2 regions of the Collinsella sp. TM04-29 genome follow, and region 1 is predicted to be linked to the other one. Evidence: riboswitches for the same ligand, from Rfam matches in the RefSeq annotation. Region 1 holds a riboswitch; the other holds the start of a gene.
The links. Region 1 has a riboswitch for thiamine pyrophosphate ahead of thiM (hydroxyethylthiazole kinase). Riboswitches for the same ligand answer to the same signal wherever they lie in the genome.

Region 1 (10,997 bases):
GAGGCCCGTGAGCATATCGATGCGCTCGGCGATGGCGCTTTTGCGCTCTATCTCGGGTATGGGGAGGCTGTCGTTGGGAACAAGTCCGCCGGCCGTGCGAAGGCGACGGTCGAGTTCGCCTAAAACGGCGGTCGCTTGGTTGGCTAGGCGCTCGTAGAAGGCCGGGACGACAAGACAGACGGGAGTAATGGTATCGCCCGCGATTCGAACGGGAGCGAAAACGGCCTCTTTTAGATGATGGACCAGTTGCTCGAACGCCTCATGGTCCAAATCGTTGCTGAGCACGACAAACTGGACGCTTCGTGAGCGGTAGACGCGACTCCTGCCACGGGTGATCGACAACATGCGGCCTGCGTATTCGGCGAGCATGTTGTCGACAGCCTCGGCTCCGTAAAGCTCGTTGAGCTTTGTCGTGCCGCGAACGCGCACCGCTATAAGCCCCGTCTCGCAACAGTCGCGACGGCAGGCATCGATAGCGTTGAGCAACATGCGCTGCGTTCCAAGGCCCGTGGCGGCGTCGACGGTCTCGGCAAGCGAGTGGTTGACGAGCTCGCCAACATAGAGCGAGGGGACATTTCCGTCGCCGTCGATACGAAACCCGCGAGCACGGCAGAGAACGTAGTCGCCGGCGGCGTTGCGTACGCGGTATTGCATGACGCGACGGTGCTTGGAGCCGTTATAGATCTGGTCGATATCGTCGCTATAGGCCTCGAGGTCATCGGGATGGACGCGCGTTTTCCAGTAATCGTGGCAGTTGTCTATATGCTCCGAAGGAAGGCCAAGGTCGCGCATAGCGCCTTGTGACCAAAGGGTGCGATGTTTGTCCAGGTTCTCGATAAAGAAATAGCGGCCTTCGTTGAGCATCGAAAGGGCGTCGAAAATGCGATCGCTTACTTCGAAATCGTCGGCGTGGACTTGCGTGATATTGCGTCGATCAAGGTGCACGGCATGGCGCAGCTTGTAGTCGTACATGCGATGGTCGGCATCGAGCGTCATGCGATTGGAGGCTTCGCCCAGGGCGGGGTCGGCGTGTGACACTCCGTAGCTAAACGAGTGAGGCATCTCGGAATCGTTATTTTTGAGCAGGACCTCTCGACAGTGCTCCAGACGTTCGGCAAGGTCATCCTCGGTCGCGATTGTGGACAGGATGGCAAACTCGTCGCCTCCCAGGCGAAATGCCGCCTCGTCCACCTTCATATACAGCTTGAGATAGAGGCTCACCTGCAAGATATAGCGGTTGCCCTCGTCGTGTCCAAAGATGTCGTTGCAGTGCTTAAGGTTATCGATGTCGATAAACGCCATGGTTACGGGCAATTCCTGCTCCCAGATTTCCTCGAGGGAACGGGTAAAGCCGCCGCGGTTGCCAAGACCGGTGAGCTCGTCGGTAAAGGCAGTCCTGATCAGATCGTCCTGACGCTCGAGAAGGTCACGGATGGTCTTTTCGAGCGTCTCGGTGTAATTGCTGGCGATATCCATGCTGTAAGCGGCTTCCTGAGGTCGGGGTGTATTGCGTCGGGCGAGCTCGTTGTACACACGCGTTGCTGCTCAACGCTTTGCGTGTATCCAGGCCCCCGCCTTGCTGCGTCGCTGGTTTAATATGTCGGTCCGTGTTCGCTGCTGATAACTATTGAGTAGTATAAACAACAATAGAGGATTGTATATGGGTGCCCCTGCCGCGGGCGGCTATTATTCGCCAATCGGTAGCGTGACGATGCGATGCTCGATATAAATGCGACTGAGTCGATATATGTTGGCGGGTATACTTGTTCCGCTTTAAAACACGGGAACGGAGATGGTCGCATGGCACAGCCAGACACGACGCGCACGGTGGGGCTTGCGCTCGAGGGAGGCGGCTACCGCGGTATGTATACGGCGGGCGTGCTCGACGTATGGATGGAGCACGGCTTAACCTGCGACCATATGGTGGGTGTCTCGGCGGGCGCGGCGTTTGGCTACAACTTTAAATCGCGCCAGATCGGCCGCGCCATTCGCTACAACAAGGCCTATTGCGCCGACAAGCGCTATGCGAGCGTGACGAGCTGGTTGCGAACCGGCGATATGTTCAATGCCGAGTTTGCCTATCATGAGGTACCCATCGAGCGCGATCCCATCGATCTGGAGGCATATCGCGCCTGCCCCATGCGGTTTACGTGCGTATGTACCGATCTTAAGACGGGTGAGGCCGTCTACCATGACCTGCCCTATGGCGACGAGCGCGATATTGAGTGGATCCGGGCGTCGTCGGCGATTCCCGTGGCGACGCGTCCTGTTGCCATCGAGGGTCGTAAGTACTTGGATGGCGGTGTTGCCGATTCCATTCCCAGCGCTTGGCTGTTTGAGCAAGGCTATGACCGCAACGTGGTGGTGCTGACGCAGCCGGCGGGCTTTGTAAAGCAGCCCAATAGCGTGATGCCTATGCTGCGTCGCGTGTATCGTCACTATCCGGAGTTTGTTGCGGCGCTTGAGCATCGGCACGAGGTCTACAATGCCACGCTCGATGACCTGGCGCGTCGCGAAGCCGCTGGCGAGATCTTTGTGGTGCGGCCGAGCGAATCGGTGAAGGTGCCGTCGCTGTGCCGCGAGCCCGATGAACTCGAGCGCATCTACCAGATCGGCCGTCGCGATGCGGAGGCGACGTTGCCCGCGCTGGAAGCGTATCTGGCGGGGTAGGGACTACGCCGGAAACTGCATCCCGTAATCAGCGCTCAGACTGGGACGTAGTTTCCCGCTGGTCCTCTATGCGGAAAGCGCATCCCAGAATGGACGTCCAAACTGGGATGCGCTTTCCGCTATTGAAGATATGGGACTGCGGAGCAACTGCTCGGTCTAGGCTTATGCCTGCTGCCAGGTATCGACGAGCTCCTTGGCTGCGGCGTGGGGGTCGTCGGCACTGCAGACGGCGCTCACCACGAAAAAGCCGTCGACGCCGGTGGCCTTGAGCTGCGGCAAGTCGGCTGTCTTAACGCCGCCGCCCACCACGATGGGCACGGGGCTTGCCGCATGGAGGGCTGCCAGGTCCTCAAAGCTTTTGGTGATGATGGAGCCGTCGGCCGCGCGTCCGCAGTCGCGCTTGGTCTCGGTCTCGTGGAGCGGGCCGATGCCCAGGTAGTCGACCAGGCTCATGTCGGCGGTCTTGACGTACTCGAGCATCTCCTCGCAACGGGCCGAAAGACCCACGATGGCATCGGGGCCCAGCAGCTTGCGACAGACCTCGACGGGGATGTCGCTCTGACCCACGTGCACGCCGTCGACAGCGATGCCCTGCTCGCGCGCGGCGAGCACGCAGTCAAGGCGGTCGTCAATCAGCAAGGCGACCTGACCGGTCTTGCCGGCCTGAGCGATAGCCTGTGCGGCGTCGTCGGTCAGCGCGATGATCTCGCGGGCACTTGCCACCTTGGAGCGCACCTGGATGCAGGTAAAGCCGGCGTCGAGTGCCTGGGCCACTACATCGCCCACGGGGCGCCCGAGCGTGTTTTCGGGGCCGAGTACCAGATAGGCCGAGATATCAAGGTTGTCGCGGATGCTCATCGTGCTTCCTCCTGTTTCTTGATCTGTGCTTCCATGCGCTCGAGCTTGCCAGTCATGGTGTCGGTAAATCCGGGTCGAATATCGGCCTTGAGCACGACTTCGGTGCGGATGCCCTTGCTCGCTAACACAAAGGTTGCGTCGCGCACGACCTGCATGACCTCGTCCCAGTCGCCCTCGATCTCGGTGAACATCGAGGTGGTGCGGTTGGGAAGGCCGCTCTCGCGAATGACGCGCACGACCTCAGCGACCTCGGCGGACAGTTCATCGCCGGTGCCACACGGGGCGATGGCCACGGCGACGAGCGTGTTCATGCCGGCGTTGGTTGCGGGCTCGGACATGGCTTATGCCTCCTCGAGCTCGAGTCGGTTATCGGCGATGTCCTGGGCGGTTGCGCGGTAGAGCTCGTCGATAAAGGCGACCTTAAAGCTTGCCGGGGCATCGGCGACAGCGGCGGCACGCGTGCCGGCTACGTTGTAGACGGCGGTGCCGCAGACGGCTGCCGTAAACGGATCGGCAGCGCAGGCGTACACGGCTAGCACGCCGCCCTGCGAGCAACCGCAGCCGGTAATCTTTGACATGAGCGGGCTGCCGCCGTGGGATTTGGCTACGGTCGTGCCGTCGGTAATCAGGTCGACTTCGCCCGAGACCACCACGGCGCCGCCAGTGTAGCGGGCGAGCGCTACGGCGGCATCGCGGGCGGCATCGACCGTGTCGGTGGTATCGACACCGCGCACGCGGCTCAGATCGGCTGCCTCGCCCCCAAGACCCCACAGGCCGGCGAGCGCGATGATCTCGGAGGCGTTGCCGCGTACGATGGCGGGCTTGTACTGCTTGAGCTCGTTTACCAGCTGGGTGCGCAGGCTACCGATGCCCAGGCCCACCGGATCGAGCACCCAGGGCTTGCCGGCGTGGTGTGCCGCCTTGGCCGCGCGGGGAATCGTCTGCTCGTAGATGGGGAAGAGCGTGCCCATATTGAGATAGATGGCGCCGCCGCCGGCAACGAGTGCCTCGCCCTCGTCTGGTAGATAAACCATGGCGGCCGAACCGCCCACGGCGAGCTGTGCGTTGGCGACAAAGTCGATCGTCACCGTGTTGGTGATGGAGCCGGCCATCGGATTGGTGGCGCGAATCTCTTCCACGGCCTTGACCACATTTTGCTTAAGCTGTTCCGAATCAATCACTGCACATGCCTCCTTGGCATAGAAAAGGGGCGCTGTGCATAGACAGCGCCCCTGCAAAGGCGGCATGCTCCCTACGCCAGCATTAACTGACAGGTTCAAAGGATTGGGCCCCATGCCCTCTCAGCCTTGTGGTTTGCACCGCCGGCACTCCCGCATCGAATCTGTTGTTCCCTATACTAGCGCACCTGCCAAAAAGGGACAGGTTTATTTTGGCAGGTGGCAACAGGGGCGCTGCGTTTTCCCAGATAAAACCTGCCAATATAAACCTGTCTCTTTTTGGCAGGTCGGTACAATAGACGGGATTAAGAATGACCGAGGGGGCCTTATGATTAAACTTGTGCTGACCGATATGGACGATACGCTGATTCCAGCCGGGCATGACGGCGCCAGCGACTACGCCATCGAGGGCATTCATGCCATGCAGGCGGCGGGTCTGCACTTTGGCCCGGTTTCGGGTCGCCAACCCTCCGCGATGGGCTGGATGTTCCGCAATCGCGCCGAGTGCTTCTCGACCGGCGCGTTCTGCAACGGCCAGGTCATGTTTGTGGACGGCGAGGTGGTAGCCTCGCATGCGACCGACAACGCCGCCCTTATGCGCTTGGCTGACTACTTGGAGCAAGAGACCGACGATACGTATCTGAAGGTCTACGGCCTGGGTGATGACTTTTGGGGCAACGATGCCTATTGTGTGACGAGCGACCCCGAGCGCGTGCGCCGCGCCATGGAGTCGGGCGGCAACGCATGGCTCAAGGGCGAAGAGGCCCCGTGCCGTCCTGTCGTCGATGACGCGTCGGTGTTCAAGGCGAATATCTGGAGTGCTCGTTCGCGTGAGGAGCTCGCGGAGCTACGCGAGCGCGTTGCCGCTGAGGTGCCGGAACTCTCGCTCGTGTTTCCCAACAATCGTGTGCGCCTGTTCGACATTCTTCCAGCAGGTTGGGACAAGGGTTGCGCTGCGCTGGAGCTGGCGCGCGCTTTGGACCTGACGTCCGACGAGGTGGCCGTATTTGGCGATTCCGATAACGACCTGCCCATGATCGGTGCCGTCCCCAACTCCGTTGCAGTCGCCAATGCCAACGAGGCCGTCACGGCTGCCGCGCGCTGGCATATCGGCGCTGCGGCAGACGATGCGGTTGCCGGGGCTCTGCATCAGATTGCCGCCTGCGCCGCGACGGGGGAGATGCCGTCGTTTATGCGTCAGGCAGATGCGGCGGGTTCGGGTTTCGCGGACGTCTAGGGAGGCCATCATGAAGCTTCAACAGCTCAGGTATGTCGTCAAAGTTGCCGAATGCGGCAGCATCACCGAGGCCTCGCGCCGGCTCTTTGTGTCGCAGCCTTCGATTACCGCGTCGATCCGCGATCTCGAAAACGAGATGGGTGTGCACATCTTTGAGCGCACCAACAAGGGTGTCATTGTGTCCGAGGAGGGCGAGACCTTCTTGGGCTACGCGCGCCAGGTGCTCGATCAGGCGGATCTGCTCGAAGGCAAGTACAAGGGCGCGTCCGAGCAGGTGCCGCACTTTAGTGTGAGCTGCCAGCATTATTCCTTTGCCGTCAACGCGTTTGTCGATGTGATCCGTGAGTTCGATGCCGCGCGCTATGACTTTACCCTGCGCGAGGAGCAGACTCACGAGATTATCGAGGACGTCGCGCATATGAAAAGCGAACTGGGCATCCTGTACTTATCCGAGCATAACCGCGAGGTTATCGAGCGCATGCTGGCGGCCAACGAGCTCGTATTCGAGGGGCTTTTCTGCGCCACGCCGCATGTCTTCGTCTGTGCCGACCATCCGCTGGCGGCCCGCTCCAGCGTGACGCTCGAGGACTTGGAAGACTACCCGTTCCTGTCCTACGAGCAGGGCAGTTACAACTCGTTTTACTATTCCGAGGAGCTGACCTCGACGTTTGAGCGTCGCAAGAATATCCGCGTGCGCGACCGTGCGACGCTGTTCAACCTGGCCATGGGCCTCAACGGCTACACGGTATGCTCGGGCGTGATCAGCCACGAGCTCAACGGCCCCGGCATTATCTCGATTCCGCTCGATGTGGATGAGTACATGGAGATCGGCATCATCACGCGCAAGAACACGACGCTTACGCGCTACGGTCAAGCCTATATCGACGCGATCCGTCAGCATATCTAGACTGCTGCGTCCTGCACAGGTCAAATCTCTTCATGGCAGTCCCAACTGATATAGGAAGCATCTATATCAAACTGTTATAAACGTATATTTTACGATGGCTATATGAGCGCTCATACTCTGTTCCAGTAAAGCAACCAATGCAAAGGGAGATATCTATGAGCACTTCAATTCAACCGAACGCGCCGTTTCGCGCTGATATCGTCGGCAGCTTTCTTCGTCCGCAGGCCGTAAAGGATGCCCGCGCTGCCTATGCGGCAGGCACGCTTGATGCCGAGGGGCTTAAGGCTGTCGAGGATGAGGCTATTCGCGAACTGGTGGACAAGCAAAAGGCCGCTGGCCTGCAAGTGATTACCGATGGCGAGTTTCGTCGCAGTTACTGGCACCTCGACTTTATGTGGGGGCTCAACGGCATTGAACGCCGCACCTCGCGTACGGGCTATATGTTCCACGACGAGGAGACCACGGCTGACACCGCCGTGGTGACCGGCCCCATCAGCGGCGAGAACCACCCCTTCGTCGAGCACTTTAAGTTTGTCAAGGCACTCGAGGGGGAGGGCCACGTTGCACGCCAGACCATTCCGGCGCCGATCCAGACGTTCTCGGAGGTTACGCTCGACCGCTGCGATGGCCAGCAGGAGAGCCTGCGCGCTGTCTATAAGACCGATGAGGAACTTGCCGACGCAATTGCAGCCGCTTATCGCACGGTGATCGCCGACCTGTACGCAGCGGGTTGCCGCAACATCCAGTTTGATGACTGCACCTGGGGCATCTATTGCGATACCGACTTTGTGTCCAAGACTGGCATGAGCCCGGTTGACCTGCAAAGGGTGAGCGAGCTGGGCGTGGCGCTCAACAACGCCGCCATCGAGGACAAGCCCGACGACCTCGTCATTAACACGCACGTGTGCCGCGGCAACTACCACTCTACCTATGCTTTCGAGGGCGGCTATGACCCCATCGCGCCGTACCTGTTTGCACATGAGGATGTCGACGCATTCTACCTGGAGTTCGATACGCCGCGCGCCGGCGGTTTTGAGCCGCTCAGCTACGTTGCCCCGGGCAAGAAGGTCGTGCTGGGCTTGGTGACCACCAAGGCCGCAGAGCTCGAGAACGAGGATGTTATCGTCGAGCGCATCCGCGAAGCCGCAAAGTACGTGCCGCTCGAGAACCTGTATCTGTCTCCCCAGTGCGGCTTTGCCAGCTGCGAGATTGGCAACAAGCTGACCGAGGACGAGCAGTGGGCAAAGATCGCCCTGGTCAAACGCATCGCCGAGCGCATCTGGAAGTAATGCTGCCGTTCGCAGGGGCGTCGTGGTCGGAGCGGCATGCATCGCGTACAATGGTTCGGATCGTATCGTTCGGGCAGGTAATCCGATATGCCCGGGCGCCCTTCCATTATGAAAGGACATCCATGTCCCAATCCTCGACGCCCGCCGTCGCCGATGCCATCTACGATGCGTCGTCGCTCGGTCGCCCGCGCATGTTTTTGCTCGGCCTGCAGCACCTGTTTGCCATGTTCGGCGCTACCGTGCTGGTGCCTGTGCTCACCGGCCTTTCGGTTTCGGCGACCCTTTTGTTTGCCGGCCTGGGCACGCTGCTCTTCCACTTCCTATCGCGCGGCAAGGTGCCAGCGTTTTTGGGATCTTCGTTTGCCTTTATCGCGGGCTATGCCGCCATCGCGCCCAACGGCGAGGCCGAGCTTTTGCCCCACGCCTGCCTGGGCGTAGCTTGTGCCGGCCTGCTCTATCCGGTGCTTGCGGCGCTCTTCCGCGCGTTTGGCGCCAAGCGCGTTATGCGCTTCTTTCCGCCATTAGTGACTGGCCCCATCGTCATTTCCATCGGCTTGATCCTGGCAAGTTCCGCTATTGCTAACTGCCAGACCAACTGGCTTGTGGCTGTCATTGCCGTTGCCGTTATCGTCATCTGCAACATCTGGGGCCGTGGCATGGTCAAGATCGTGCCGATTTTGCTGGGCGTTGTGGTGAGCTATGCCGTTGCGGCTGCGCTCGGCGAGGTTGATTTCTCGGGCGTTGCCGCCGCTCCGTGGGTCGGTCTGCCCATCGTGTGGGACAACACCGTGTTTGCACTCTTTGGGCCGCAGTTCGATAGCGGTCTTGCCACGACGGCCATCATCACCATTATGCCGTTGGCATTTGCGACCATGATCGAGCATATCGGTGATATCTCGGCTATCGGCTCCACCTGCGAGCGTAACTACATCGCCGATCCTGGCCTGCATCGCACGCTGCTTGGCGACGGCCTGGCGACCATTCTCGCATCGCTCTTTGGCGCTCCGGCTAACACCACCTATGGCGAGAACACCGGTGTGCTTGCCCTAACGCGTGTGTTTGACCCGCGCGTGATTCGCATTGCCGCATGTTGTGCCATTGTGCTCTCGTTCTGCCCCAAGTTCGCGGCTGTCATTGCGGCCATGCCGGCGTGTGTGATCGGCGGCGTGTCTCTCGTGCTCTATGGCATGATCAGCGCCGTGGGCGTCCGCAACCTCATCGAGAACCAGGTCGATTTCCAGAACAACCGCAACGTGCTGGTGGCCGCCCTGGTGCTGGTGCTTTCACTCGGCATTGCGTACAGCACTGCCGGAGCTATCGTGTTGGAGCTGGGCGGCGTGACGATTTCGCTCTCGGGCCTTGCCGTGGGTTCGCTGGTGGGCATTGTGCTCAATGCCATCCTACCGGGCAACGACTTTGAGTTTGATGTCTCCGAGCTTGAGGAGGCTGCTGAGTAACAACTGCGTCCAGCTGAATCAAAAAATGGCGCCCATGCGTACGCGCGGGCGCCATTTTTAATGCGTCAATATCCAGTGGATGCCACGTGCCATGCGCAGATCGGTTTGGGCGAAGTGATTGCCGGGGTTGAGCTCCAGCGTTGTTGGAATGCCGCGCGCGATGAGCAGCACTTCCGTCGCGCGCGTGTCGTCGAGCACATGCCGCATCATGCGGTTGGGCGTCTTGGTCTCTTTTTTGCCGAGCGACAGATAGACGGCTTGCGGGCTGCCGGCAAAAGGGGCCGTGCTGGCACGGTCGACAAAGTCGGGAAACCATAGCGACCCCGATGCGCTCGCGGCGCGGTCAAAGGCGTCGGTTTGCCAGAGGGACCAGAGTGCGAAGAGGCCCGCGAGCGAGTAACCGGCAATGCCGCGCCAGGTGGGCGGCTGAGGAAGCGACGACTCGACCTGGGGGATTATCTGATTCAGCAGCTCATCAAGAAAATCGGCAGCTTGACCGCCAAAGGGCTCGGCATCGCGCACGGTTCCGTCGCATCCCCAGGGGCTCAGCTCGCGATTCCAGTTGAGGCTGCCAATGCCGACAAGCGTGAAGGGCGGGCAGTTGAGCTCTCGGCAACACTTATAAACCTCGCTGCCGTCGCCCACGACCACAGGAAGGTAGATGACAGGCGCGCTTTCCGTATGATTCGAATAAACGGTTATCTGCTTTTGATGCGCTTCCATGACGGGCTTCTCTCAGTGTTGTGATATCGGCAGCCCCAATTGTCGCACGCCAGCGTATGCCGGTTGGGCTAGACCAAAGACAATCTCGTGCATCCCCTGCGGACGCATATGGAAAACGCCACCGCTGGAGGGGAGCTCGGCGGTGGCGTGGTTAAACGGTGCTGGGGCTCGGGGCCTTCGCGGGAGCTGCCATGTGCGCAGAGGCGTCTAAGAGCGCTTACGGCTCGCCATGGTGCCTGCGGCGATAGCGGCTGTTCCCGCAAGGACGGTTGCCACGATGGCCGCACCCGAGGTGTCGCCGGTTGCCGCGAGCACGCCGGTAGTCTTGGCTTTCGTGATTGAAGCCGCAACGGCCTTGGTCGGCTTTGAGCCCTCAGGCTTGGGGTTCTGCTTGGACTCCGCGGGCTTGCTTTCTGCGGGCTTGGTCTCGTCGGGCTTGGGGTCTTCCGGCTTGGCTACCTCGGGAGGTGCGATGACCATGCTCTTGGCGACAGCTTCGTTATAGGGGGAGTCGATCACAGCGTCGCCCGTGCCGATGGCTTGGCCTGCCTCGTAGATGCCGTCACGGAGCTTGCGATAGTCAATGACCTTGCCGCCTTCGGGCGTCTGGATGGCGGCGTTCTCAATCTTGATGGTGCCGATTGCCTTGCCGTCAGCGCTCATGGCACGGGCAAAGAT
Region 2 (10,997 bases), on a different contig from region 1:
ATACAGGTCGTCCACGCTCTCGGGCGTCATGATCGCCACGTCGGACAGGCCCTTGCGAGTCGAGACCACGTTGACGTGCTCGGTCACGAGCTGATACATGTCGCGGTCGCCGGTCACCAGCAGCATGTCGCAGCCGGCCTCCTCGCCCAGGCGCGCCATGGTTCCCAGGATATCGTCGCCTTCCCAGCCCTCGGACTGCAAAATGGGCACGTTGAGCGCGGCGAGCAGCTCCTTGATCATGGGGAACTGCGCGTGCAGGTCGGGGTCCATGGGCGGGCGCTGCGCCTTGTACTGCGGCAGCATCTCCATACGCACGCGCGGCTTGCCCTTGTCAAACGCCACGACAACGCCGTCGGGATTAAAGGCATCGATCATCTTGAGGAACATGTTCAGAAAACCAAAGATCGCGTTGGTGGGGCGACCGTCCGGCGCGTTCATGGTCGGCGGCACGGCGTGGAAGGCGCGATGCATGAGCGAGTTGCCGTCGATGACGGCAAAGGTACGGCGCTTTTCAGACATATTGAATACCTCGCTTTGGGCTGGGCACGGTTTGCTCACACCAGTTTACACGCTCCCCGCCCCGCGGCCACCGCACATCAGGCTTCCCTGCCGCCGCGGGCCCGCGCGTGATACGATGGCTCACGGTACATCAACCAGCACGATCGATCCGAAAGGAGCCTGCGTCATGGAGCGTCCCAGCGCATGGAAAAAGTACACGCCACAGCAGATCGAGGAGCTCGAGGAGCTTTGCCGCGGCTATAAGCAGTTTTTGAGTGAGAACAAGACCGAGCGCCTGTGCGTCAAGGCCGGTATCAAGATGGCCGAGGAGGCGGGCTACGTCAATCTGGAGACCGTGATCGCCGAGGGCCGCGCGCTCAAGGCCGGCGACAAGGTGTACGCCGCCAACCACGGCAAGGACCTCATGCTCGTCAACCTGGGCACCGCCCCGCTCGAGCAGGGCTTTAACATCCTGGGCGCCCACGTGGACTCGCCGCGCCTGGACCTCAAGCAGAACCCCGCCTTCGAGGCCGGCGACATGGCTTATCTCGACACGCACTACTATGGCGGCGTCAAGAGCTACCACTGGGTCGCTTCCCCGCTCGCACTCGTGGGCGTCATCTGCAAAAAGGACGGCACCACCGTCGACATCAACATCGGTGACAAGGCCGACGACCCGGTCTTTACCATCTCCGACCTGCTGATCCACCTCTCGAGCGAGCAGATGGCCAAGCCCGCCAAGGACGCCGTCGACGCCGAGATCCTCGACGTGATCGTGGGCGGCCGCCCCGTCAAGTTTGACGAGGACGACAAGGACGCTCCCAAGGAGCCCGTCAAGCAGATGTTCCTGGATATCCTCAAGGAGCAGTACGACGTCGAGGAGGAGGACTTCCTCTCCGCCGAGATCGAGGTCGTGCCCGCCGGCCCCGCCCGTGACATGGGCCTCGACCGCTCCATGATTCTGGGCTATGGCCACGACGACCGTGTCTGCGCCTATCCGTCCATGCTCGCCCAGATCAATGTGGCCAATGTGGAGCGCACGAGCATCACACTCATCGTCGACAAGGAGGAGATCGGTTCCGTGGGTGCCACCGGCATGACGAGCCGCTTCTTCGAGAACACCGTCGCCGAGATCATGACGCTCGCCGGCGAGGATAGCCCGCTGGCCCTGCGCCGCGCGCTCGCCCGCAGCCGCATGCTCTCCTCCGACGTGTCCGCCGGCTTCGACCCGGGCTACGCCGGCAAGTTCGAAACCAAGAACGCAGCCTTTATGGGTCGCGGCCTGTGCTTTAACAAGTACACGGGCAGCCGCGGCAAGGGCGGCTCTAACGACGCCGACGCCGAGTATGTGGCCCTCATCCGCGACATCATGGACGAGGCCGGCGTGGACTTCCAGACCTGCGAGCTCGGTCGCGTCAACGCGGGCGGCGGCGGCACCATCGCATACATCATGGCTAAGTACGGCATGAACGTCATCGACTCTGGCGTTGCCGTCCTGTCCATGCACGCCCTGTGGGAGGTCGCTAACAAGGCCGATATCTACGAGGCCTATCGCGGCTACAAGGCCTTCATCGAGCGCGCGTAACCAACCCTTCATCAGTTGCGGTGAAATACAGACTAACCTGGCCCATAAACGGCCAAAACAGACCGTATTCCACCGCAACTTCCTTTTTGGCAGAGGAGAGTCCATGCTGCAGGTCGTCATTTCGCCCGCCAAGCAGATGCGCGCGGCCCAAGATGCTTTTGAAGTCCTGGGCATTCCACCCTTTGCGCGCGAGACGGCTCGCCTCCACCGCGCACTGCTAGATATCGAGCGGAATGAAGGCAGCGACAGCCTGCAGGCGCTATGGAACGTGAGTGACAAACTGCTGGGGCCTTGCCTCAACACCCTGCATGAGTTCCGGCCCATCCTGAATAACGGCGATCTCGACAATCCCGCACTCGCCCGCCGCATCTCCCCTGCCATCATGTCCTATCACGGCATTCAGTACCAGAGCATGGCGCCCGAGGTGATGGATTCCGCGCAGCTCACATGGCTGCAAGACCATCTATGGATCCTCTCCGGCCTCTACGGGTGCGTTCGCCCCTTTCATGCCGTCGAACCGTATCGGCTGGAGATGGGCGCAAAGCTTGCCGTCGACGATACCCGAGACCTCTACGCGTTTTGGGGCGACAAGCTCGCACGGGCTATCGCCCCGGCAGGTTCAAACACCACGATCGTCAACCTCGCCAGCGTAGAGTATGCCAAAGCCGTTCTGCCCCACCTCGCGGGCGACGCCACGGCCGTCACATGCCTCTTTGGCGAGGGTATCCGCAACGGCAAGCCCATCCAACGGTCGACCGCCAGCAAAAAGGCGCGCGGCTCCATGGTGCGGTGGATGGCAGAAAACAAGCTCGAGGATGCAAGCGAACTTACCGCATTCAACATCGGCTATCGGCACATCCCCGAGCTTTCAGACAAAAACACCCTGGTTTTCATGAACGCGCAGGCACAATAGACCCGCCGTTTCCAAACACCCCGTTACTCCGCCAAGCCGTCGGCCTTTGCAATCTCGCTCGTCGAGCCATCTTGGTAGGTAATCTTAACGTGCTCTACGTCGGATACTTTGACGCCCGACGGGGGCTCCAGGCGCCATTCCGTCAGCGCGATATCCATCGTCGTGGGCACATCCCCTTGATCTTTGAGCTCGACCGTCAGCGTTTTGAGCGTCGCATCAAACGTCACGCGTTCGATTTCTTCGCCCGGAATGGATCCGCCACTCAGTTGCAATTGCACAAACTCGTCGCGCGGATACCAATAATCGCCCGGAACGGCGAGCGTATTGGCATTACCGCCAGTACTCCTCATCGTCATAATCGGTAGACTATCATCAGCCTCGAACTCCCATGCAGCGCCGCCGCGACCGCCAAGCGTCCAGATACAAAAGGCAATCACCAGCACGGCAAGCACCGCAAAACCAATCGCGACAAGGCCATGGTGCGCACGGCTTTCCTCGGCCGATACATCCCATTGTGTCTCTCGATATAGATGCTTGTCTTCCATGTTCGCCTCCCCACGGACATGCTCGTTGGCCCAATCGTACCCATTCAGGCTATACTTGAGCCCATGACATAACGGGGAGCTTGCAGGACAAGACGGCAGGCTGAGATTGGGCGCGCCCGCCCTGACCCGCAAACCTGATATGGGTAATGCCAACGAAGGGAGCCGTGCCAATGAGCACACAGACCGAGCCCAAGCTCGTCACGCAAATCGACTTCGCCCGCGCCGGGCAAATCACGCCGCAGATGAAAGAAGTCGCCGAGCGCGAGCATCGCGACCCCGAGTACATCCGCGAGCGCGTGGCCGACGGCCGCATCGCCATCCCCGCCAACATCGTGCATATCAAAAAGGGCATGCGCGCCTTTGGCGTCGGCGAGGGCCTTTCCACCAAGGTCAACGTCAACCTGGGCATCTCGGGCGATAAGGCCGATGCCGCCGAGGAGTGGAAGAAGGTCAAGATCGCCGAGGACTTTGGCGCCGACGCCATCATGGACCTCTCCAACTCGGGCAAGACGCGCCAGTTCCGCCAGCAGCTCATCGACGAGACGCCGCTCATGGTGGGCACGGTGCCGATGTACGACGCCATCGGCTACATGGAAAAGCCGCTGGTCAAGCTGACCAAGGACGACCTGCTCGAGGTCGTGCGCGCGCACGCCGAGGACGGCGTGGACTTTATGACCATCCACTGCGGCATCAACAAGTCGGTCATCAAGACCTTTAAGGAGACTGGCCGCCTCATGAACATCGTCAGCCGCGGCGGCTCGCTGCTGTTTGGTTGGATGGAGGTCACCGGTAACGAGAACCCCTTCTACGAGTTCTACGACGAGGTGCTCGAGATCTGCCACGAATACGACGTGACGATCTCGCTCGGCGACTCCTGCCGCCCGGGTTGTCTCTACGACTCCAACGACGCAACCGAGACCGCCGAGATGATCGAGCTGGGCAAGCTGTGCAAGCGCGCCTGGGCCGCCGGCGTCCAGGTTATGGTCGAAGGCCCGGGTCACATGGCGCTCGACGAGATCGCAGCCAACATGAAGCTGCAGAAGCGCCTGTGCCACAACGCCCCGTTCTATGTGCTGGGGCCGCTGGTGACCGATATCGGCGTAGGCTACGACCACATCACCGCCGCCATTGGTGGCGCCATCTCCGCCAGTTCCGGCGCCGACTTCCTGTGCTACGTGACACCGGCAGAGCACCTATGCCTGCCTAACGCCCAGGACGTGCTCGATGGCCTCATGGCCACCAAGATTGCCGCACACGCCGCCGACATCGCCAAGAAGGTACCGCACGCCCGTGACATGGACGACAAGATGGGCCAGGCACGCCGCAAGCTCGACTGGGACGCCATGTGGAAGTGCGCCCTCGACCCGGTCACCGGCAAGAAGCGCTACGAGGAATCCCCCGCCGCCACTGAGGGAACCTGCACCATGTGCGGCAAGATGTGCGCCGTCCGCACTGTCAACAAGGTGTTCGAGGGCACGACAATCGACCTCGGCATGGAGGACTAACTCGTCGCCACGATTGCTTTTGGAAGCACCGCGACGTCGACCGTTGTTGACGTGTGAACATTTGCTTACATTTGCGTAAAGATTGCATCGCCCGCCCGGGTTCGACATAGAGTCGGCCCGGGCATCTTTATAATGCTGGCTTAAAGACCCATTTGATTCCGACCGAACAAGGGAGCAAACATGGATCGCAGTAAGGTACCTGCCGTCCTGTCCATCGCAGGATCCGATTCCAGCGGTGGCGCCGGCATTCAGGCCGACATCAAGACCATCACGGCGCACCGCCTGTATGCCGAGACGGCCATCACCGCCATCACCGCACAAAACACGCTCGGTGTCACCGCCGTGCAGAATATCTCCCCTGATATCGTCGCTGCGCAGATCGACGCCGTATTTGACGATATCCGCCCCAGCGCCGTCAAGATCGGCATGGTTTCCTCTGCCGAGATTATCGAGGTTATCGCCGACCGCCTGAGCGCCCGGAACGCGACAAACGTGGTCGTCGACCCCGTCATGGTAGCCACCTCGGGCGCACGGCTGATTGCCGAAGATGCCGCCGAGGCGCTCACCCGCCGCCTGTTCCCACTTGCAACCGTCATCACGCCCAATATTCCCGAGGCCATGGCCCTGCTTGACTACGAGGTCGACTCCGAGCGCACACAGCAAAATGCTGCCATGCTCCTCACCCGCCGCTTTGGTTGCGCATCCCTCGTTAAGGGTGGGCATCTTGTCAACGAGGCCAACGATGTATTGGCCGAACCCGCGCCACTCGATGACGAGGGCAACCATCTGGGCGATCCGCTCACCACGTGGTTCCGCCACAAGCGCATCGAGACCGACAACACACACGGCACCGGCTGCACGCTTTCGTCCGCCATCGCCTGCGCGCTGGCCCAGGGCATGGATCTTGCCGATGCCGTCAACGCCGGCAAGGCATACCTGACAGGCGCTCTGGCCGCCGGCCTGAACATGGGCAAAGGCTCCGGCCCTGTCAACCACATGTGGCAGTACTAAATAGCCAGTAACCTGCCAAAAAGAGACAGGCTACCTTGCACCAAAAACCGTCGCAACATTCGATGAAAATCGTGCAAACGCGAAAAATCATCGGATGTTGCGACGGTTTGATTTTAGATAGCGGTCGAGCAAAGGGCCGGGGCGTCTAGTCGTCGGCGAGTTGAATTCCCAACAAACCCGAGAGTGCCAGCGCCTGCTCGGCATTGACCGTCAGGCCACGCAGCTCATGGTAATCGCCCGAAACAACGGGCGCTGCAAATGTACAGCGCGACACATCAACGCCGGAAAGCGACGTCTTGAACACATCAACACGCGTCAGGTCACAGCCATCCAGGCGTATCTGACCCAGCTTGGCACCCTGAAACGCAGCCTCTCTCAGACGTGTATCGCATGCTGTCATAGGGCCAATGCGTCCCTCCGAAAGGTTCGCATAGCTCAAATCGCACGATCCAAACGACACGCTCGACAGGCGCGCCTTGAGCAAGTTGAGTCCCGGTGCCGAGCAGTCAACGAAGTCGCAGCGGCTGAGCCAGCAGCCTTCCATGTTGCAGCGGATAAAGCGGCAACCGCGAAACACCACGTCGCGAAACGTCGAGCCGCTCCAGTCAACGCTATCGAACTCGCAAGATCGGAACACAACGCCATCGAAGGTCGCGCCGTTCGCCACGTCGTAGGCAAGATCCAAATCCTCAAAAGCGGTATTGGAGACGAGCTCATCGCCCTCGGCAAAGAGGTCGATGAGCTCGTCCATGCCCATATGGCAGCCAATCCGTTCGTTTACCCGGGCAAAACCACCACAAAGGTGCCTGTCCCCTTTGCGGTGGCTTGGGGCCGTGCTACTCACCGAGCATCTCTTTGAGCTTGGCTGCCACGGCGTGACCCAGGCTCTCGTGGCTTTCGGGCATCATATGCAGATAGTCGATATCGCCCGGCTCGGCAAACTCGGCGGCATTCAAAAAGTCGCAGCCAAACTGCTCGGCCACGTGCGCATAGTACTCGCCAAAATGCTCAGATGCCTCAACGGAATGCTCGTCAAAGTCGGTCATATACACATCGGCGATCTGCGGCTTGATCTTGATAGGAGCCATCAGCAGGATGCGTGGGCAGGGCGCGGCATCGGTCCAGGCAAACGCACGGACGGCGCGAATCAACGCCATGGCACCACGGGCGATATCGGAAGCTGTCACGCCAAAGACCGTCTTACAGTCGTTGGTGCCCAGCATGATCACAATGGCGTCCAGCGGCTTATGGGCCTCGAGCAGCATCGGAAGTGCGCGGATGCCGTTAAGATTGGTGTCCAGATGGCACATGTCGTCGCGTACCGTCGTGCGGCCGTTGAGGCCTTCTTCAATTACATGCCAGCCCTCGCCTAAGTCACGTTGGGCCACGCCGCACCAGCGCACATCCTGCGCATAGCGCACCGCGGTGCCGTCGCGCATGCCCGCCGGATCGTAACCATAGGTGTTGCTGTCGCCAAAGCATAGAACGTTTTTCATCGTAAGCCCCTCGCTCAGTAAAAAGCCGACGGAAGCAGCCTCTCCCGTCGGCTCGACCTATCTGTCAGCACGTACCGATTACAGGTACTTGCGCCAATCGTCCTCGTCCTCATCATCCTCGGTAGCAGCCTGGGCCTGCTCGGCGGCGCGAGCTGCCGCAGCGCGAGCGGCAACCTGGGCATAGGACTCCTCGTTGCGCTCGGGGAAGTTTGCCAGCACGTGCTCGAACTTGGCAAAATCCTCATCCCAGCGCGTAGAAGGCACGGCAAAGAAGACCTGCTTGACCTTGAAGTCGCCCGATGCGAGCTCCTTGCGGAAAATCTCGGCCACGGCCTCGGCATCAAAACCGTTGTTGTCGCAGCCCCAAGCGCCCAGTACGAGCTTCTCGCGATCCAGCTCGTCGCAGATGGCGAGCACAAAGCGGATACGGTCGCGCAGCGCGTCCAGCAGCGCATCGTCGCTCACGCGGTACTCCTGGCGTGCGCGCTTGGCATTGGGCGCGGCGGCCACGATGACATCGGCATACGCATGCACGTGGTTGCGGTCAAAACGCACCGCAGGCACTACCAGCGCACGGTTGCGGTAGAGCTCGCAGTTGATATTGCGGCGACGGTTCTCGCCATACCACTTGCGCTGCTTGTCGAGCACGTTGTACAGATACGAATCGGCGCAGAGCGTAGCCTCCTGGCCCAGATAGCCCTGGACGTAGCCGCCACCCGGGTTGGTGAACGAGGCAAAGGCGAGCACTGCCATGTCGCAAAACTGCGCATAGCCACGGCCGTTGTCCAGAATGGCCTGCGTGGCGGAGGCATCAAGCACGGTGACCTCGGGCAGGGTCGGAGCGGGCTCCTCGGCAGGCGCGGACTCGGTCTCTGCGGGTTCCTCGGCAGGCGCAGACTCGTCCGTGACCTCGGTCTCGACGGACGCAACCTCAGCGGCCTCGACCTCGGCGGACTCAGACTCCTCGGCAACCGGCTCCTCGGCAGCCGCAGCCGCTTGGGCCTTGGCCTTCATCGCCGCGACAAAGCCGGCAGGCATACCGTCGAATTCGCGAACGCCGGCAAGCGAGCGCTCGATATCCTTGGCACACGCCTCGGACACAGCCGCCACGTGGCGCTCGGCAGCCTTTGCGCGAGCCTCACGCTTGGGGTTGGGCTGTCCCGCGCGGTTGGGCCTGCGGTTACGGTTCCTGTTGTCGACATCTGCCATGAGTGGTCACCTTTCCTGTCGCTGCCGCTTTCGGTTTTTCCCATCCATGATACCCCGCCACGTACAAAAAAGACGGCCCCGAAGGACCGCCTTTCGCATTGATTTACGCACGCGGCGAGCACCGCTGCAACTCGCCGCTAGTCGCGACGACCAAGGATATTCAGGATACGCAGGAACACGTTGATGATATCCACGAACAGGTTGGACGCCATGAGCACGGCGTTGGGCAGCGTGGGCGGCACCGTCGTGGCCACATAGGTGTCGTAGCCAATAAAACCGGCGAACACCACGATCACGATCAGGTCGGTAATAGACTGCGAAACACCCATAAACATCAGCACGATCTCGACCAGGATCGTGGCAAGCAGAACGCCAAAACCGATGCCGTACACGCGCTGGAAGAACTTGGGGAAGGTCACGCCCAGCGCGCCAAAGACAAAGGTGATGGCGGCGGTGGCGATAAAGGCGGTGTTGATGGTGGGCAGGTCGTAGTTGGCAAGGCCAAACGACGCGGTCAGGCCAAAGGTGCTCGCAAAGATCACGTAACCCGTGAGCGACAGGCCCACAGACTGCTTGCCCGCGGCAGCCGACATCATGACAATGCCGACGATAGTCAAAATAAACGAGCCAAAGACCAGCGGCAAAGCGGCGCCGCTCATCATCATGCGGGCAAACGCCATGGTGCTCGTAAAGTAGGCGCCGGCGCCCATGGCGCAAAAGCCCAAAAAGATCAGGGCAGACATGACAAGGTTGTACGCGCGCGGCGACATCTCCTTGGCGCGGCTTGCGCCGCTCTCGACGGGGCCGTTCTGATAGCCCTGGATATCGTTCATAGGTTCGTCCTTTCAAAAAGCGCCACAAATAACGGCGCAGTAGCTGACAAGATTCCTGTCATTGTACCCGAACGCCGTGCGTCCTTACCTACGGCGCTCGCCCTCAAGCGTACGATCAAACGCCCAGACCCACCAACGCATCACGTGGGCCTGCGAGCCGTCCGGCCGTCCGCACGCCTGGTCCTCCAGATACAACTCGGTCGCATGCCCGCCAAAACGAACCTTATACGTTGCCGTACGAACACCGTGAACCGTTAAGCCAAAGCCCGTGGACGAGACAATCTCGTCAATTGTAAAGCAACGACCGTCGACCCAGCAGACGGTGACCGGCACGACTTGTCCGCCCGCGAGGATGCGAGCCACAACGTCCACATACTGCTTGTGCACGCGCCGAGTTTTGCCATCTGTCTGTCGATATTCCATGTCTCCTATTATCGAACGCATGTTTGCATATTGTAAAGCGAACAGACTGTGGTTTTGGAGTGTCGTAGCAATCGCACGTGTCCGCATGGCGTGATAGCAAAAAGAACACCCGCGGTCAACAGGGCTAATATTCAATTTTAGTGCCAAAAAATTACTTCTCCCATCAGAACTCGGCAAAGAAACCCGCAGGAGGTGATACGATTTATCATGTTTTTGTAACGTGCCTGCAAACTTCGAGAAAGCCCATATATGGACGTAACGTTCTCAACCTTCCTCGGCCAAATTGTGTCGAACCCAGTCCTTGCCGTCACCGTGATCCTCGCGTTGGGCGCCATCTTCGTCAACGGATGGACCGACGCGCCCAACGCCATCGCGACCTGCGTCACTACGCGTTGCATGCCCGCCCGCGCCGCCATTCTCATGAGCGCCGCATTCAACTTCCTCGGCGTGCTCATCATGACGCACTTTAACGCGAGCGTCGCCAATACCATCTCGCATATCGTTGACTTTGGCGGAAACAGCACCATGGCGCTCGCCTGCCTGTGCGCGGCCCTGTTCTCCATCGTCGTCTACGGCGCCACAGCATCGCGTTTCGGCATCCCCACCTCGCAAAGCCACAGCCTTATCGCCGGCCTGACCGGTGCCGCTATCGCCCTCGGCGGCGCGAGCAGCGTCAACGTCCACGAGTGGATGAAGGTCATCTACGGCCTGGCACTCTCCATCGGCCTGGGCTTTGTCATGGGCTGGGTCCTGTGCAAACTCGTCTCGATTCTTTTCGCCGCCGCCAACAGGCGACGTGCCAACGTCTTCTTTAAATACGCTCAGATTGCGAGCGCTGCGGCCATGAGCTTTATGCACGGCGCGCAGGATGGACAGAAGTTCATCGGCGTGCTCTTTTTAGGCGTAGCCTTCGCAAACGGCCAGACTAGCGTCGGCGATGCCGGCATCCCCATCTGGATTATGCTGCTGTGCTCGGCCA

Region 2: it holds a riboswitch for thiamine pyrophosphate, as region 1 does, so the genes downstream of both, thiC (phosphomethylpyrimidine synthase ThiC) here and thiM (hydroxyethylthiazole kinase) in region 1, are expected to answer to the same signal.

What each region holds. Positions count from the first base shown of each region.
Region 1 covers NZ_QSPW01000004.1:82,272-93,268, reverse strand. The annotation lists gene DXD39_RS08245 (EAL domain-containing protein) at 1-1,476, opposite strand, end outside; gene DXD39_RS08240 (patatin family protein) at 1,801-2,670, shown strand; gene DXD39_RS08235 (thiamine phosphate synthase) at 2,833-3,528, opposite strand; gene DXD39_RS08230 (thiamine-binding protein) at 3,525-3,866, opposite strand; gene thiM (hydroxyethylthiazole kinase) at 3,870-4,709, opposite strand; TPP riboswitch at 4,761-4,871, opposite strand; gene DXD39_RS08220 (HAD-IIB family hydrolase) at 5,035-5,943, shown strand; gene DXD39_RS08215 (LysR family transcriptional regulator) at 5,954-6,850, shown strand; gene DXD39_RS08210 (5-methyltetrahydropteroyltriglutamate--homocysteine S-methyltransferase) at 7,006-8,139, shown strand; gene DXD39_RS08205 (uracil-xanthine permease family protein) at 8,262-9,596, shown strand; gene DXD39_RS08200 (alpha/beta hydrolase) at 9,654-10,319, opposite strand; gene DXD39_RS08195 (carbohydrate-binding domain-containing protein) at 10,527-10,997, opposite strand, start outside.
Region 2 covers NZ_QSPW01000001.1:1,191,908-1,202,904, forward strand. The annotation lists gene polA (DNA polymerase I) at 1-519, opposite strand, end outside; gene DXD39_RS05390 (aminopeptidase) at 686-2,083, shown strand; gene DXD39_RS05395 (YaaA family protein) at 2,187-2,996, shown strand; gene DXD39_RS05400 (hypothetical protein) at 3,020-3,541, opposite strand; TPP riboswitch at 3,604-3,720, shown strand; gene thiC (phosphomethylpyrimidine synthase ThiC) at 3,712-5,046, shown strand; gene thiD (bifunctional hydroxymethylpyrimidine kinase/phosphomethylpyrimidine kinase) at 5,227-6,057, shown strand; gene DXD39_RS05415 (pentapeptide repeat-containing protein) at 6,203-6,808, opposite strand; gene DXD39_RS05420 (GDSL-type esterase/lipase family protein) at 6,894-7,553, opposite strand; gene DXD39_RS05425 (TIGR02452 family protein) at 7,632-8,762, opposite strand; gene DXD39_RS05430 (Bax inhibitor-1 family protein) at 8,900-9,595, opposite strand; gene DXD39_RS05435 (hypothetical protein) at 9,680-10,018, opposite strand; gene DXD39_RS05440 (inorganic phosphate transporter) at 10,268-10,997, shown strand, end outside.